Regions from separate parts of the Gilliamella sp. Gris1-4 genome, predicted to be linked through region 1. Evidence: riboswitches for the same ligand, from Rfam matches in the RefSeq annotation. Region 1 holds a riboswitch; the other holds the start of a gene.
What was found. A riboswitch is a leader RNA that binds a small molecule or an ion and turns the genes downstream of it on or off. The one in region 1 is predicted to bind preQ1.

Region 1 (9,500 bases):
ATAACTAAATTAAAATACGCAGTTAATAAAATATTCGGACACCGAATAAATGACAAATAATAACTATTAAATGTTATAAAAAGAGGCTATTTTATGGAATGTACCCTTATATCAAAACAACAAAAAATTCAATAAAATCAATATGGTATCGGACGGTTTTTATGTTTTTTTTGTATTGAACATAAAACTCATTTAAAATAATTAATGAGTTTTATGTTTGTTAAGATAATTAAATAAAAGATTGATTATAATAATTAGTTACTTTTAGGCATTGCAACTAACTTTTTTAGGATAAAATTGAGAATGACTCCATAAAGTGGCAAAAAGAATAATCCGCAAATTAGAATTTTAAAACTATAGTCCATTAACGAAATTTCGATCCAATGATTTGCCATAAATTCATCGTTACTTTGATAAAATGCGATAGCAAAAAAGACAATAGTATCAATACCATTACCAAATATTGCTGATGCTGTTGGGGCAACCCACCATGATCTGTTTTTTCTTAAATAGTTAAAAACAGTAATATCCATTAGTTGTCCAACTAAATAAGCGGCAAAACTAGCCAATGCAATTCGAAATACGAAGCTATTAAATTCCGTCAATGCTGATAATCCAACCCAATGGGTTTCAAAAAATAGTACCGAAATCAGGTATGAAAATAACAATGCAGGAATCATTACCACAAAAATGATTTTTCTGGCTAAACTAGCACCATAAATTCGAATAGTCAGATCAGTAGTTAAAAAGATAAACGGAAAAGTGAATGCCCCCCAAGTTGTTTGAAAACCAAAAATTTCGAATGGAATTTGGACTAAATAATTGCTTGAAGCAATAACCAATATGTGAAAAAAAGCCAACCAGTAAAGCGCTTTTTGCTTTTGTTTACGGGTAAAACTTTTTTCTATCGATTCTGAATGAACATTTAAGTACATCTTTTTTCCTTTTTAATGGGGTGAGAGAACCCAATGATGAATGAATTTATTTAGCTTGAGCCATATATTCTTGTAGGCCCTTATTGCGCAATAAACAACTTGGACACTTACCACATCCCCCTTCAACACCGTAATAACAGGTGTGGGTATGTTTTTGAACATAATCAAGATAACCTAGTTTATCAGCCATTTCCCACGTTTGCGCTTTAGTCAAATACATCAGTGGCGTGATGAGATTAAACGCATAGTCCATGGCTAAATTCATTGATACATTCATTGATTTAATAAAGACATCACGGCAATCTGGATAACCACTAAAATCGGTTTCACAAACTCCAATAATAATGTCAGAAATTCCTTGTTGCTTAGCATGACAGCCAGCCAAAAGTAAAAAAAGCATATTACGCCCATCAACGAAGGTATTGGGGTAATCGCCATCTTGAGCGGCTTTAATTTCTTGAGCGTCATCAATCAACGCATTATTTGTAGTTTGTTTGATAACTGAAGTATCAATGACGGTTTGTTTAATACCAAGATCATCAGCAATCCATTTAGCTTTTTCAAGCTCTATTGCGTGACGTTGACCATAGTGAAAACTGATTGCCTGAACGTTTTCACGTCCATAATCAGCAATGGCTTGCAGTAAGCAAGTGGTTGAGTCTTGCCCACCAGAAAATATAACTAGTGCTTTACGAGTTTGCATTAACTGTTCCTGTTTGGATAGATTAGATTAGCGATTATCCACTTTTTCTGGATACATGTCGTGATTGGCTAATCGATTAGCCGCAACTTGTTCCCAATGAGTATCCGATTTGCCATAATTGGCATAAGGATCAATCGAAATGCCACCTCGCGGAGTGAATTTTCCCCAGACTTCGATATATTTAGGATCCATTAATTTAATCAGATCTTTCATAATGATATTAATGCAATCTTCATGGTAATCGCCATGATTACGAAAGCTGAACAGATAAAGTTTTAACGATTTACTTTCGACCATTTTAATATTGGGCACGTACGAAATATAAATTGTCGCAAAATCAGGTTGCCCTGTGATAGGACAAAGACTAGTAAATTCTGGGCAATTAAATTTAACAAAATAATCGTTATTCGGATGTTTATTATCGAACGTTTCGAGTATTTCAGGACAATAGGTTGTTGGATAGCGAACAGACTGATCGCCTAGTAGTGTAATTTTACTCATTATTTTTCCTTAGTTTTTTAGCGTGGGAGGTTCACGAACCACGTAACAAGGCGCACACCATACTCTTTTTGCTTAAAAAAGTCTAGTATAGCAAGATGGTTATACAAAATATAAAACTAACACCATCAACAATAGCCATCGATGGTGTTAATGATAAAAATGTTGTTAGAAAGTAAGAAAACTGGAAAATAGTCTAATTATTATAGCTTACTTTGATCCCAATTCTTTATAAAAATCAGATAATTTAGTTTTAGCTTCATCAAGTTCCATTTTGGCATCAGATAATTTTGTTTGTTGTTTGATAATTTTCTGTTTATTACCTTTTGCTCTTGCTTGTTCTAATTCTTTAGTCCTTTCAGCCACTTTATTTGATTTTTCATTAATCTTTTTTTTGTATTTGGCTTCTAAATCATCATTTGAACAATGCTCATTTACTTCGCGTAATGCTTTTTCAAGCCCTTGGATTTGATGAGAATTATTATTTTTTTTAGCATAATCAATCTGTTTTTCAATGGACTGTTTTTTGCTTTCACACGTTAGTCCCTCTGATTGGCCATTTGAGGCATAAGCACCAAATGAAAATGAAATAGCCAAAGTAATAATACTTAATTTACAGAATAACCAACTTACTGATTTCATATAAATTTTCCTTAAGTTTATTTTCTTAATTGAACACAATTGACTTTATGATCTTTACCTTTAGTTAGAATAAGGTTCGCTCGTTCTTTTGTAGGTAAAATATTTTCAACTAAATTTAATTCATTAATTTCTCGCCAAATACGGTTAGCAATATTTGTAGCTTCATGTTCTGGAAGTTTTGAGTAGTGATTAAAATAAGAGTTAGGATCGCTAAATGCACCCTCCCTAAATTTTAAAAACCGATTTACATACCAATCATGTAATAATGACATATCAGCATCAACATAAATTGAAAAATCGACATAATCCGAAACAAAAACTCGGTTATTCGCTTGTGGATAATTCAGTGTACTTTGCAGTACATTCAAACCTTCAAGAATCAAAATGTCAGGACTATCAATAACGATTTCTTCATCTTCGACAATATCATAAACTAAATGAGAATAAACTGGTGCTTTAACTTGTGCCTGTCCTGATTTTATATCAGCAACAAAATTAAGCAATTTTTTTATATCGTAAGACTGAGGAAACCCTTTTTTATTCATTATTCCACGTTCTTCAAGGCATCTATTTGGATATAAAAAACCATCGGTTGTTACCAAAGCTACTTTGCGATGTTCAGGCCTACGGGTTAATAGTGCTTGTAGCACTCTGGCGGTAGTACTTTTACCTACAGCAACACTGCCTGCAATGCCAATAATGTAAGGTGTCTTTTGACTTTTACCTAAGAATTTAGATAAGACAGCTTGCCGATTAAAATTATTGCTGATGTAATAATTAAGTAATCTAGATAAAGGTAAATAAATTTCACTCACTTCATCCATGGATAAATCTTCATTAATACCTTGTAACGAAACTAATTCATCTGCTGTTAAAGTCATTGGTACAGTATTACGTAAGCTAGCCCATTCTTGACGATTAAATTTCAGATAAGGGCTTAAGTGATTTTTCATTTTATATTGTTCTCTAATTCGGTCTAACAAATTTATTTGGCTCAGATTATACATAAATTTCTTTTTTTACAATCTTAAATTAGCCTGACGTCTTCATCATAGCTATATTTTGGACTTACTGATAAAATACGTTTGTAAAATGATTAACCCTAATATTAGACAGAGATTTTATGTTAAAAAATAAATCAAAACAGAAAGCTAAAAAAAGCCGTCAAGAGATTAATGAAGAATCTCGGGAACTGAAACGTAAACGCAAACACAAAGGTTTACCAAGTGGATCTCGCTTTAATAAGCTAGATAATAATAAAAATAAAAATTCGACAAAAACAACCAAAGATCCAAGAGTGGGTAGCAAAAAACCTATTTCTTTAATTATTGAAGATTCTAACAATATAGAAAAACCTGTTAAACAATCTAAACCAATTAAAACGATTTTATCGCCACAACAAGAATTAGAACAGTTAGAAAACGATCCAAAATTAGATATGTTACTTGATCTAGTCGAGCAAAATGTCAAACTCACTAAAGATCAACAAATTTATCTTGATAGCAAATTGAATCGTATCGATGAACTGATGCAAGAGCTTGGTTATACTGATGACGACTTTGATGATTTTGAAGAATTAGACGAAAAGAAAGAAGATATTGTTAGTTTATTAAAACGAAACTAATGATAGTAAAATATAATCGGCAATCGTGATAGCATGTGTCTTGATATCAGTAGGAATATAATCTATTGGATTATATTCCTACTGATAATTTAAACTTAGAATCCATTATTTTTATTCAGTCAATTAATAATTAACAGTGAGCAAATCATAGTGCCAATATTAATTATGTTAAGTTTATATTTTGGGTTGTTGATTTGCACATTGTTATATTTAAATAAAACTAATCGAATCAAAATTAAAACCAAAATCAAGAACCAACAAAAAACAATAGTAAAAATTCATAACAATAACAATACTAAAGATAGACATAAGTGGAAGTAAAAAGCATGACTGATACGCAATTATGGGATCAAGCGTTAATTGAAAAATATAATTATTCTGGCCCAAGATATACCTCTTACCCTACTGCACTTGAATTTAACGAAAAATTTAACGAGCAGGAATTTTTATCGGCGGCAACTCGTTATCCCACAAAACCACTGTCGCTTTATGTGCATATTCCATTTTGTCATAAGCTTTGTTATTTCTGTGGTTGTAATAAACTTATTACTCGCCAAACACAAAAAGTTACCAAATACCTTGATATTTTAGATATTGAAATTGCTGAACGTGCAAAATTATTTAAACATCGCACGGTAACACAAATGCACTGGGGGGGGGGTACACCGACTTTTTTAAACGATGCCGAAATTACTCGATTGATTAGCTCGTTAAAAAAGCATTTTAATTTTGTTGCTAATGCCGAACTATCCATCGAAATTGATCCGCGTGAAATTACACCGCAAACAATTGACCATTTAGCAAGTGTTGGTTTTAATAGGTTAAGTATGGGAATTCAAGATTTTAATCACGAAATCCAAAGCCTAATTAATCGTGAACAAGATGAAAAATTAATACGGTCTCTTATTAATCAAGCACGTAAAAATAATTTTCACTCAATTAGTTTAGATTTAATTTATGGCCTACCAAAACAAACCATTGAAAGTTTTGCCGAAACGCTTAATAAAGTGATTGAGATTTCTCCCGATCGTTTAAGTGTTTTTAATTATGCCCACTTACCAAGCCGTTTTGCTGCCCAACGAAAAATTAAAGATGATGATTTGCCTAATGCCAATCAAAAATTACAGATCCTACAAACAAGTATTAAAAAGTTAACTGAATCTGGTTATCAATTTATCGGCATGGACCATTTTGCTAAGCCTTATGATGATTTAGCTATTGCTCAACAAGAAAATAAATTGCATCGTAATTTTCAGGGGTATACAACTCAAGGTGATACTGATTTACTTGGACTTGGTGTGTCGGCCATTAGTATGTTAGGTGATAGTTATGCGCAAAATCAGAAAGATCTAAAAATCTATCAAACCCAAGTTGAGCAAAAAGGGCATGGATTATGGAAAGGATTCACTTTAAACCGTGACGATAAAATTCGTCGTGATGTGATAAAACAGCTTATCTGCCATTTTCATTTAGATAAAAATGTTATTGAACAACAATACCAAATTCAATTTGATGATTATTTTGCTGAAGATTTAAAATTACTGGCGCCATTGCAAAAAGATGGATTAGTGACAATCAATAACAATATAATCGAAGTCCAACCTAAAGGACATTTATTGATACGCAATATTTGTATGTGCTTTGATATTTATATGCGAAAAATGGCAAGGCAGCAGCAGTTTTCTAGGGTTATTTAATTTGAAGTCGTTTGTCAAATTGCTGTAAACAATATGAGTAATTCCTACAAAGTAAATATTATGTTAATATTTAGTCTAATTTAATAAAAAATAACAAATAAATTATTTGTTTTATTGTGATTAAAGGTTAGCTTTTAAATTCACAATTTTAGCCTTTAGACATGAAATTTTTATTTTTAATAAGGAGTATATTGATAAAATGGCATTGATGAATAAATTAGTAGAAGTATTTCCAACTCGCCCTTTAAAAGTCATGAAGTTAAAGCAAGAAAGCTCATTACATCAAATAAGAAGATTACTTGCAGCAATACTTCTCTTTGCGTTAGCTTTATTTATGGCCATAAGAAATTATCCTGGATTAATTGATGATTATAAAATATCACAGAATCCAGTTGTGGTTGACTATGATGTAGAAGGAACATGTCGTGCAAGACGTATGGTTGATAACTGTTCAGTAAAAATTACCACTGATACAGGACAAGTTATTAAGCGTGATTATACTTTCATTGGGGGAAAAAAGGAAATTATCAAGTTGTAACTGTCGCTTCAGCCGATGATCCATCACTAATAACAATCAATTTAGCTATTGATAATATGCGGACTGTATTTTTGACTACTACTGTTCTTATTCTTTTATTGTTGTTGGTTACATGGATGAGTTTAGGATGTTTCTTAAGAACACATAAAATGATAAAAGTTATCAATGAAATTAACGGGCAAAAATTAACACCTGTTATTGTACCAGTTAAATTAGTCTCTTATGGTAAAATAATAACTGCCTTATATCGTGCAAGCAATACACAAGGAATAAATGCTAAATATGCAGCCAATTTTAATAAAGACTCAAACGGAGGACCAATCATTATAGGTGATAAGATTAGAAATAAATGTAATGTGTTGGCCGTAGTTGGAGAAAGCAACTCCGTTCCTATTCTTCTTGACCAAGAATTTATGCGCTGTGATTTTACTTATAATGAAATGCAGGCATTAAAAGAAGCTCTCTCTTAATCCAGATATGATATCAAGAATAGTGAAATCAGTTTGTTTTTAAATAGTTAAATTTTATACATAGGGCGATAACATCGCCCTATTTTTTTAAACAAAATAAACAAACTACACTTATTAATGGCTTGCTAGATAAACCTTAAATTTTGTCGTTTGTGCAATCACTTCAACGCTTTTGAATGTTTCATCTAAAATGGTTTGATACGGTAAAAATGAATTTGCCACAATGCACAAATAACCATTTAATTTTAGGTGTTTTTTTGCTTCTTTGATTAACGTATTGACGGCAGTGTAATCAGTCTGTTTACCATCATGAAAAGGTGGATTCGAAACAATAAGGTGATATTTATCATTTAGATTTGAAAAAACGTCACTCGCTACAACTGTGGCATTAACATGATTACGGTTTAACGTGGCTTTACTTGATTCAATTGCTGCACTGCTTACATCAGATAACGTTAGTGCTATATCAGGGTATAATTTCCCTAGTACCGTGGATAAGATGCCCGAACCACATCCCACATCTAATACATTACCTTTAATGATATCAGTATGATCCATCAATGCATTTAACAGTAGTTCACTGCCAGCATCTAACCCTTTTTGGCTAAAAACACCGGGTAAACTTTTGATTTCAATATTCTGATTTTCAATAGTTAAATGATAACTTAACCACCATTCATCAAGATCAAAAGCTAAACGGCTATCCGCCTGAAAATGATATAAGCCACAGCGCCTTGCACTATCGATTTTTTGAATTGTACCAAAATCACTCAATAAAGTTTCCGCACTTTTTACACCGGTTCTATTTTCACCAATAATAAAAATATCACTACCTTTTGGCATATTATGCAATAAATAAGAAAGCTGGAATTGTGCTTCACTTTTAGTTTTTGGCCAATAGTAAATCAACGTATTCATTCCAACGTAAAAATCCGCTTCAGGCAATAATGAAAAATAGGTGTGATTGCCTCGTGCACTAGTTTTTAGACGTAAATAAGTATGAAATTGTGTGCAATGAATCTTAACTTGATTTGCCGACATAATAGATGGATAACTATCCTGAATATCACCAGCTATCAACACATTTTTATCGTTAAAAAATGTTTGGTGACGCTCAAGTACTTGACTTGCTGGAGTAAAAGCAGATATTGCCATATTTCCTCAATGAAAAACCTTTATAAATTGATGCATTGATTATACAATTAACTATCTTTAATCTCTAATAAAAAACAGTAAGTCAATAATGACACAACAAGATTGGTACCTAAAACAGTGCAATATAACTCAATACGTTTTGAGGAATGCCAATGTTTTCAAAGGTGAAATAGCAACACAAATAAGTGAAGACATTAGGTTGATTGTGGTTGCAGAACAAAAACCAACACAAAAAATCTATTATGATATTTTAAATGCTATCCATCTAACTGAAGAACAAGTATTGTTTTTAACGCCACAACAATTAATTATTCCTGCTGATGAAATTAAAACAGTAATTTGGTTTATTGATATTACCTTGGATGAGTCATGGGTTAACCCATTAACTATTCAAACAACCAGTCTAGATCAGCTTGCAAAAACACCACAACAAAAACGCCAACTATGGCAAAAATTATGTCAATATGAAAACCATTTCCACCCTGACCGAACATGATTTAATAGAAGCTTTTGAATTAGAACAGATTTGCCATGCTATTCCTTGGTCAAAACAGACATTCTTTTCAAACCAAGGTGAGCGTTATCTCAATTTTAAAATAACGATTAATAATCAAATGGTTGGATTTTGTATTTGTCAATATGTAGCAGATGAAGCAAATTTATTTAACATTGCAATACATCCCGATTTTAGAAAGCAAGGACTAGCAAGAGAGCTGCTCAACCATTTGATAGATGCGTTAATTACGATAAAATCACCCTGCCCAATCTCAACACTTTGGCTTGAAGTCAGACAATCAAATACGCCAGCAATTAAGCTATATCACACACTAGGATTTAACCAAATAACGATTAGAAAAAATTATTACCCAACAACTAATGGTAAACAAGAAGACGCTATTATCATGGCATATACTTTAGCTTTATGATTTACCGTTAAAATTAGCAAAAGGAAAAAAGTGTAATGTCACAAAATAGAGCTTTACTCTTTATTAATGGCGAGCCACCACAACGCGACTTTCAACATTTAGATAAGTATACTTATATTGCTTGCACAGATGGGGCTTACCATAATTATCTGTCGACCTTGTCAATCGAACCAAACTTCATTATTGGCGATTTAGATAGTTATAATCCTAACAAAGCAATTCCATCTAAAACTCAAATTATTCACACACCCGACCAAAATAAAACCGATTTTGAAAAAGCAATTTTGTTTTTAGCAAGTAAAGGGGTGAAAG
Region 2 (9,500 bases), on a different contig from region 1:
TGTGTTGCACCTAAACTACCGATACGGATAATGCGCTTTACATTAAAGTCATTGATTAATTCATGAGCATAAAGTGTAATTGACGGAATCCCCATTCCATGTCCCATTACTGAAACTGGAATACCGTTATATGTTCCGGTATACCCTAACATGTTACGTACATTACAAATTTGTCTGGCATCAATTAAATAAGTTTCAGCAATAAATTTCGCTCGTAAAGGGTCACCTGGCATAATAACAGTTTGAGCAAAATCATTTGTCTTTGCATTAATATGTGCTGTCATAATTTTTCCTAAACAGTTGAAGAATTAACCATAATTATAGTAATGTTTTTTTCCTTTTAACTAGGACATAAGTCCGAAGCCCATGTTCTATGCCACATTTTTATAAATTTATTTGTCCTTAAGTAACTAAAGTTAAATAAAAATGAAGAATATGAAAAATTTAAATAGTTTATGCAATTATTAGTAAATTAATTAATAAGTTGCCGTGTAATTGGATAGATTTAAATGGGTATGCATTTGGAATATTTTTTCTTGCAGTATTGTGGGTTTATTTGATATAAAATTGCTCCGATAGACCATTGATTTTATTGAATTTTTTATTTTTAACTAAATCAATTGATTATAGCGGACTGAGATTTTGTTTGGTGTTGTGATTTCGGCCGTTTTGACGGCATAAAAAAACCGACCATTTAGGTCGGTTGATCATTAATGTTATTGCTATTGTTTAGCTACAATTTCATCACTTTCTAAATCTAGATGAATAGTTTTACCCGGGACTAATTTACCTGACAGTATTTGTTGTGCCAATGGGTTTTCGATCTCTTGTTGGATCGCTCGTTTTAACGGTCTTGCGCCATAAATTGGGTCAAAGCCAACTTTAGCTAACTGTTCAAGTGCCGCATCCGAAATATCCAATTGGTAACCACGTTCTTCTAAACGTTTTTCAACGTGTGCTAACTGAATTTTTGCAATCGCTTTAATGTTTTCTTGACCTAATGGGTGGAATACCACTGTTTCGTCAATACGATTGATAAATTCTGGTCTAAAGTGTTTGGTTACAACCGTCATCACTAGAGATTTCATTTCGTCATAACTTAGTTCAACTTGACCTTGAATTAGGTCAGAACCTAAGTTTGATGTCATAATTATGACAGTGTTACGAAAATCAACTGTGCGACCTTGACCATCTGTTAAGCGCCCATCATCCAAGACTTGCAGTAAGATATTAAAGACATCTGGGTGTGCTTTTTCGACTTCATCAAGTAAAATTACTGAGTATGGTCGTCGTCTAACTGCTTCGGTTAAATACCCCCCTTCTTCATATCCAACATAACCTGGAGGCGCACCAATTAAGCGAGCAACGGAGTGTTTTTCCATAAACTCTGACATATCTATACGCACCATAGCATCTTCGCTATCAAACATAAAGTTAGCCAATGATTTGCAAAGCTCGGTTTTACCGACACCAGTTGGTCCTAAGAATAGGAATGATCCAATCGGTTTATTTGGATCTGAAAGCCCTGCTCGGCTACGTCGAATCGCATTTGCAACCGCTAATACTGCTTCATTTTGACCTATTACACGTTTATGTAAGGCATCTTCCATGTGCAATAGTTTATCTTTTTCGCTCTCAAGCATTCTAGAAACTGGAATACCTGTCGCTTTAGATAATACTTCTGCAATTTCGTTATCGGTCACTTTGTTACGCAATAACTTCATGGTTTTGCCTTCTAACTGCGTTGCTGAAGCAAGTTTCTTTTCGAGCTCTGGAATTTTGCCATATTGTAATTCTGACATTTTGTTCAAGTCGCCAGCTCGACGAGCTTGCTCTATTTCAGTACGTGCCTTTTCTAGTTCTGCTTTGATGTTTTGAGTCCCCGAAACAGCTGCCTTTTCTGACTTCCACTCTTCTTCAAGTGAAGCATATTCCTTTTCTTTTTCAGAAAGTTCATCATTTAACATTTGTAGTCGCTTTTTACTCGCATCATCAGATTCTTTTTTAAGCGCTTGTTGTTCAAGTTTAAGTTGAATTATGCGCCTTTCAAGTCGATCTAAAGATTCTGGTTTTGAATCCATTTGCATACGAATACTTGATGCGGCTTCGTCAATTAAATCAATCGCTTTGTCGGGCAACATGCGATCAGAAATATAACGATGCGATAATGTAGCCGCAGCTACGATTGCAGGATCGGTTATCTGCACATGGTGATGCAGTTCATAACGTTCTTTTAAACCACGCAAAATAGCGATAGTATCTTCAACTGTTGGTTCGGCAACATAGACTTTTTGGAAACGACGCTCTAACGCCGGATCTTTTTCAATATATTGACGGTATTCATCAAGCGTTGTTGCTCCCACGCAGTGTAATTCACCACGAGCTAATGCGGGTTTTAACATATTACCAGCATCCATTGCTCCATCGCTTTTTCCTGCGCCAACCATGGTATGGATTTCGTCAATAAATAATATAATGCGACCTTCTTCTTTTGCTAAGTCTTTAAGCACGGCTTTTAGGCGTTCTTCAAATTCCCCTCGATATTTGGCACCAGCAATTAATGCCCCCATGTCTAATGATAAAACGCGTTTATTTCGTAATCCTTCAGGGACTTCACGGTTAACAATGCGTTGTGCTAATCCTTCTACAATAGCAGTTTTCCCTACACCTGGTTCCCCAATTAATACTGGATTATTTTTAGTACGACGTTGTAATACCTGAATAGTTCGACGAATTTCTTCATCACGACCAATAACAGGATCAAGTTTACCTTGTTCTGCTCGTTGAGTTAAATCAATGGTGTATTTTTTAAGTGCACCGCGTTGATCTTCTGCATTAGGATCGTTCACGTTATCGCTACCTCTTACTTGATTAACTGCTTGGCTAAATTTATCTTTATTAACACCTGATCTTTTAAGAAGATCACCTAAACTGCCCTTATCTTCTAAAGCGGCTAATATAAAGAGTTCTGATGAAATATAGCTATCACCGTTCTTTTGGGATAATTTATCGCAAAGATTTAATACTCGAACAAAATCTTGCGATGGAATAACATCTCCACCCACACCTTGAACTTGGGGTAATCGGTCAATAGCTTGAGCTAATTCTTGTTGTAAATTAACAATATTTGCACCTGCTGCAATCAATAAAGGCATTACACTACTCCCTTCTTGATTAAGCATGGCTGATAGGACATGCACAGGCTCTATATATTGATTGTCTTTACCTAATGCCATTGACTGCGCATCAGCTAAAGCTTGTTGAAACTTATTTGTTAGTTTATCTAACCTCATAGTGTTTATCTCCTGAGCAATAAATTTGGATTAAACGCTTAACACATTTAATCCATTTGCATGTGATCTAAATGAGTGTTGCAACCTAAATTTCAAGAGCAAAGTTAAAATATTTTTTACAAAATTTATACAACAAAATTATCAAGTATGTAAGAATTAATTGACATAAAAATAAAGCTGTTTGCAATTCAAGCAATTACATCTAAATTTCGTTTTAAGATATGCTGGTAAGATGACAAATTCACTTTTATCCCTTATATTGTTACCTTTATTTTGTTAGGTTCGCTAACCGTGGTTCGTAACCCATCCCACGAAAAAAAACTAGGAATATAAAATGTTCAAAATAGCCAAAGAGTTTCAATTTGATGCTTGTCACATGCTAGATGGGCACAATAAAAAGTGTCATAATCTGCACGGCCACACTTATCGCCTATTAGTTGAAATTAGCGGAGAGCTTATTGATAACGGCTCAAGCCAAGATATGGTGATGGATTATGCCGATTTAAAGCTAATAGTTAAACAACATATTGTCGATCCGTTAGATCACGCCTATCTTTACAATCAACATAACCCTAATGAGTGCCGTATCGCGTCGTTACTACAAGAAATAGATCGTAAAATTTTTGCCTTTCCATGTAGAACCACCGCAGAAGGAATGAGTAAATTTATTTTTGATTGCTTATCGCAATATTTGCCTGTTTCGATGATCAAACTATGGGAAACGCCAACTTCATATTGTGAATATCATCGGAGTTAATGATGATTGAATTTCGTATTGTTGAAATCTTCGAATCCTTACAAGGCGAAGGTTATAATACTGGCATGCCTGCCGTTTTTATTCGTTTTGCAGGATGCAATTTAAATTGCGCCTGGTGTGACACTAATTTTCGCAAATTTACTCGATTCACGTTAGATGCTTTAATGACTAAAGTGAGCAAATATAAAAGCAAAAATATTATTATTACAGGTGGCGAACCTACAATGGTTAAAGCGTTACCTGAATTGCTTTTGCTACTTAAAAAAGCGGGTTATTTTATCGCCATTGAAAGCAACGGTCTTGGTAAAGTCGACCCGCTTATTGATTATATTGCGCTAAGCCCTAAATTTTGTTATCAGTCACGCTATCAAAAAATAGTACAACCAATAGCAAATGAAGTACGCATAGTAGCCGAAAATCACTGCGATTTTATTCCTTTTTGCCAATATATCGAAACTCATATTCAAGCCAAACGCTATTATCTATCTCCTTGTGAAAAAGATGGTGCATTTAATATGTTTGAAACGATAGAGTTGTTAGGAAAAATCAACCAAAATCGACTGAATAATAAATGGCTTTTGAGTGTGCAAAGCCATAAATTTGCAGATATTGAATAATATACAGTTATTGGCTAATTTAATATTTTTTGTAATTTATTCAAACCAGATCATTGATGCCATTCTGCCTGTTTTATTTTCACGTCGATAAGAGAAGAATTCATCTTGTTCAGTACAAGTACAATAATCACCACCAAAAATTTGCGTTACTCCTACTGCTTGTAAGCGTTGTTTAGCAATTAGATATAAGTCAGCTAGGTATTTTTGTTCAGTGGGGTTGATCAATTTAAATGCTTCTTGTGCTTTTGGATCGACTTTTTCAAATTGTTGTTTGACTTCAATACCTACCTCAAATTTTTTGACACTAATGGCTGGTCCCATCCAAGCAATGATGTTTGATGGCGAGCTTGAGAATTTTTTGATTGTTTTTTCTAATATACCATTACATAATCCTCTCCAACCGGCATGGGCAGCTGCAACTTCGTCGCCCTTTGTTGTACAAAAAAGTACAGGCATACAATCTGCGGTTAACACCACGCTAACTTGCTTAGGTCGATTGGTATATGATGCATCAGCTTCAAAAGTTTGATAAGAATCGACGTTACCTGTTGGAGGTTGTAAAGCAATTTGCGATATATCAAGCACTGTTGTGCTGTGAGTTTGTGTCAACCAATACGGTTCGCTTGGTATTTGTTCGGCTTGAATAATTCTTCGGCGGTTTTCAGCAATATGTTCTGAATTATCACCAGTTCGATTTCCCATATTTAAACTTGCAAATGGCGCTAAACTAACGCCACCAGTCCTTGTTGTAGTAAAAGCATGAATATTTTTAGGAGCTGCCCAATATGGGTAAATCGATTTAATCATATTCATCACCAATCTAGTTCATCTTTATGCTGTTCGGTATCTTCTTGTAAAGCTTGTATTAACTTTTGCATATCTTCAGGAATAGGAGCATGCCATTCCATTTGTTCACCTGTTATAGGATGATATAATCGCAACATGGTAGCGTGTAATGCTTGGCGATTAAAATCACGTAAGGTTTGAATAAAGGATTCACTAGCCCCTTTAGGCGGTCTTGGTCTTCCACCGTAAAGAGGGTCACCAATTAGTGGGTGAGCAATATGTGCCATGTGCACGCGGATTTGGTGAGTTCGCCCTGTTTCTAAGCGCAATCGTAAACGTGTATGTAGGCGATACTTTTCCATCACTCTATAATGCGTAACCGATGGTTTACCCGTTGGGAATACAGCCATATGAGTGCGTTTGGTTGGGTGACGCGTGATAGGCTGATCAACGGTTCCTCCTGCGGTAATAATCCCCATGACTACAGCTTCATATTCGCGTGTAATTTCGCGTAGTTGAAGTGATTCGACCAAATGTGTTTGCGCCATAATAGTTTTAGCTACAACCATTAGCCCTGTTGTATCTTTATCTAGACGATGCACAATACCTGCGCGTGGCACACGTGCTATCTCAGGGAAATAATGCAATAAGGCATTTAATACCGTGCCATCAGGATTACCAGCACCAGGATGCACAACTAAATCACGAGGTTTGTTAATCACTAAAATGTCATCATCCTCGTAAACAATATCAAGCTTTATATCTTCTGGTTGGTGATAAGTTTCTTGTTCAATTTCGGCATTGATAGTTATGATCTCACCACCGAGCACTTTTTCTTTCGGTTTATTAACGATAACATTGTTGACGGTAACTTTATTATTAATAATCCAATCTTTTATCCTTGAGCGTGAATAATCAGGAAAAAGCTCGGATAATGCTTGATCTAAACGCATTCCTAGTTGACTTTGTTTAATTTCGGTTGATAATTTTAACTCGTGCATGTGTAATTTATCTATTTTAAGCTGTTATGTTTTAGAGTATTATATACTAATCATTGCCTTTAATGTTTAATTATATTTGGATCAAAAACTGAATGAAATTGCGTTTACACTCTTTGTTAGCTATCGCTTTAAGTGGCATACTAATTGGCTGTACTTCTTCCAAGCCCGATGTTGAAAATGTACCCGAGATTGAGCTACATAATAAAGCGAAATCTGAGCTTGAAAATGGTAATATTAAATCCAGTATTACTGTATTAGAGTCCTTGGACAAAAATTATCCTTTTGGTCCTTATTCTCAACAAGTTCAACTTGATTTGATTTACGCTTACTATAAATCAGCTGACTTACCGTTAGCAATTGCGTCAATTGACCGTTTTCTGAAATTGAATCCAACGCATCCAAATATTGATTGGGTTATTTATATGCGTGGCATTTCAAATATGGCACAAGATGACAATATGATCCAAGGTTGGTTTAATGTTGATCGTTCAGATCGCGACCCCGATTATGCTTCAGCTGCATTTAAGGATTTTTCTTATTTATTGTCTAGTTTTCCAAACAGTCAATATGCAGCCGATGCGCAAAAACGCCTTGTATTTTTGAAAAATAGATTGGCTCGCTATCAGTTAAAAGTCGCACAATTCTATACAAAACGCGGTGCCTATGTAGCTGTGATTAATCGCGTAACAGAAATGTTAATTATGTTCCCAGATACCGATTCAACGAAAGAAGCATTGCTTTTAATGCGTAATGCTTATAATGAATTAGGCTTAGTTGATGAAACCCAAAAAGTTGATCAACTAATTCAAGCAAATCTTGAAAACATGCCTAAAGAAGAACAACGCTCGTTCTTATCGCGCATTACCAGCGTCTTTAATGGTGGTTAGGCTGTTTTATAATTAAGATACCTACCTTTCTTTAATTGCTATTTAATCACACTTAAATAGCAATTAATTTAACTTGTTGTTTACCTTTCACCTTAACCTATTAAAGTTTTGTCATTTATTAAATATCAGCAATAAAATATGCTTAATAACTTAGAATTTATCATAACAAGAAATCAATATCTTACTTCATATATCGTTTGTAAAACGAATCAATAACCAATACAATTAGCAACATATTTTTATTAGCAATAATAGATAGGACATTAACTCGTCATGCAAGAACAATATCGCCCAGATGAAATAGAAGCCATAGTACAAAAACATTGGCAAGAAAATAAAACCTTTCACGTTACTGAAGATTCATCAAAAGAAAAATATTACTGCTTATCGATGCTACCTTACCCTTCTGGGCGTTTGCATCTTGGTCATGTTCGTAACTACACCATTGGTGATACCATTTCACGTTACCAACGTTTAAATGGTAAAAATGTACTACAGCCAATCGGTTGGGATGCGTTTGGTTTGCCTGCTGAAGGTGCTGCAGTTAAAAACAATACTGCACCTGCAAAATGGACCTATGAAAATATTGCTTATATGAAAAAGCAATTACAACTTTTAGGATTTGGTTATGATTGGGATCGTGAAGTTACTACTTGTCGTCCTGAATATTATAAATGGGAACAATGGTTTTTTACTAAGTTATATGAAAAAGGCTTAGTTTATAAAAAAACATCGGCAGTTAACTGGTGCCCTAATGATCAGACCGTACTTGCTAATGAGCAAGTGGTTGAAGGTTGTTGTTGGCGTTGTAGTACCCCTGTTGAGCGCAAAGAAATCCCACAATGGTTTATTAAAATCACCGAATATGCCGAAGAACTACTTAATGATTTGGATACGCTTGAAAGTTGGCCAGAACAAGTTAAAACCATGCAACGTAACTGGATTGGTCGTTCTGAAGGTGTTGAGTTTGATTTTGCTGTTGAAAATTATGCAGATAAGTTACGCGTCTATACAACTCGTCCTGATACATTAATGGGCGTTAGTTTTGTCTCTGTTGCCGCAGAGCACCCTCTTGCACAATTAGCAGCCCAAAACGATCCTAAAATTGCTGAATTTGTTGCTGAATGTAAAAATACCAAAACAGCCGAAGCCGATATGGCAACCATGGAAAAGAAAGGCATTGCAACTGGCTTTTATGCTATCCATCCTTTAACAGGAAAAAAAGTCCCTGTTTGGATTGCTAATTTTGTGTTAATTGAATATGGTACAGGTGCAGTGATGGCTGTGCCTGGGCACGATGAACGTGATTATGAATTTGCTTCAAAATATAACTTACCAATTAATCCTGTTATTTTAACTCAAGACGGTAACGCACCAGATCTTTCTGAAAAAGCATATACTGAGCATGGCAAGTTATTTAATTCAGGCGAATTTGATGGTCTTGATTTTGATCAAGCATTTAATGCTGTTGCTGATAAGTTGATTGCATTAGGTATTGGTAAACGTAAAGTTAATTACCGTTTGCGTGATTGGGGTGTTTCGCGTCAACGTTATTGGGGTGCACCAATCCCAATGGTGACGCTGGAAGATGGTACAACCATACCAACACCAGAAGACCAATTACCAGTTATTTTACCTGAAAATGTTGAAATGAATGGTATTACCAGTCCAATTAAGGCAGATCCTAACTGGGCTAAGACAACCGTTAACGGTCAACCTGCACTACGTGAAACCGATACGTTTGATACCTTTATGGAATCTTCTTGGTATTATGCTCGTTACACTTGTCCAAACTACGACAAAGGTATGTTAGACGAAAAGGCGGCAAACTATTGGTTGCCTGTTGACCAGTATGTTGGTGGTATTGAACATGCCATTATGCATTTACTTTATTTTAGATTTTTCCATAAATTAATGCGTGATTTTGGTTTAGTATCGTCAGATGAACCAGCAAAACGTCTACTTTGCCAAGGTATGGTATTAGCTGATGCATTTTATTATACCAGCCCAACAAATGAACGTATTTGGGTTTCGCCAACTGAAGTCACTATTGAACGTGATGATAAGGGTCGCATTGCTAAAGCTGTCGATAGTCATGGCAATGAGCTAGTTCATGCCGGTATGACCAAAATGTCAAAATCAAAAAATAATGGTATCGA

Region 2: another riboswitch for preQ1. It lies ahead of queD (6-carboxytetrahydropterin synthase QueD); the one in region 1 lies ahead of queF (preQ(1) synthase).

What each region holds. Positions count from the first base shown of each region.
Region 1 is NZ_LZHA01000081.1:18,201-27,700, forward strand. Features, by position in the region: gene A9G31_RS09955 (7-cyano-7-deazaguanine/7-aminomethyl-7-deazaguanine transporter) at 255-935, opposite strand; gene queC (7-cyano-7-deazaguanine synthase QueC) at 982-1,638, opposite strand; gene queF (preQ(1) synthase) at 1,666-2,139, opposite strand; PreQ1 riboswitch class I at 2,143-2,187, opposite strand; gene A9G31_RS09970 (DUF1090 domain-containing protein) at 2,347-2,778, opposite strand; gene coaA (type I pantothenate kinase) at 2,796-3,731, opposite strand; gene yihI (Der GTPase-activating protein YihI) at 3,902-4,402, shown strand; gene hemN (oxygen-independent coproporphyrinogen III oxidase) at 4,729-6,099, shown strand; gene A9G31_RS09990 (hypothetical protein) at 6,299-6,637, shown strand; gene A9G31_RS09995 (hypothetical protein) at 6,709-7,107, shown strand; gene rsmC (16S rRNA (guanine(1207)-N(2))-methyltransferase RsmC) at 7,222-8,256, opposite strand; gene A9G31_RS10005 (DNA polymerase III subunit psi) at 8,351-8,758, shown strand; gene rimI (ribosomal protein S18-alanine N-acetyltransferase) at 8,727-9,188, shown strand; gene A9G31_RS10015 (thiamine diphosphokinase) at 9,224-9,500, shown strand, end outside.
Region 2 is NZ_LZHA01000004.1:1,638-11,137, forward strand. Features, by position in the region: gene deoD (purine-nucleoside phosphorylase) at 1-284, opposite strand, end outside; gene clpB (ATP-dependent chaperone ClpB) at 723-3,293, opposite strand; PreQ1 riboswitch class I at 3,579-3,624, shown strand; gene queD (6-carboxytetrahydropterin synthase QueD) at 3,628-4,050, shown strand; gene A9G31_RS00220 (7-carboxy-7-deazaguanine synthase QueE) at 4,053-4,667, shown strand; gene pgeF (peptidoglycan editing factor PgeF) at 4,704-5,474, opposite strand; gene rluD (23S rRNA pseudouridine(1911/1915/1917) synthase RluD) at 5,480-6,454, opposite strand; partial or broken gene bamD (outer membrane protein assembly factor BamD) at 6,547-7,269, shown strand; gene leuS (leucine--tRNA ligase) at 7,615-9,500, shown strand, end outside.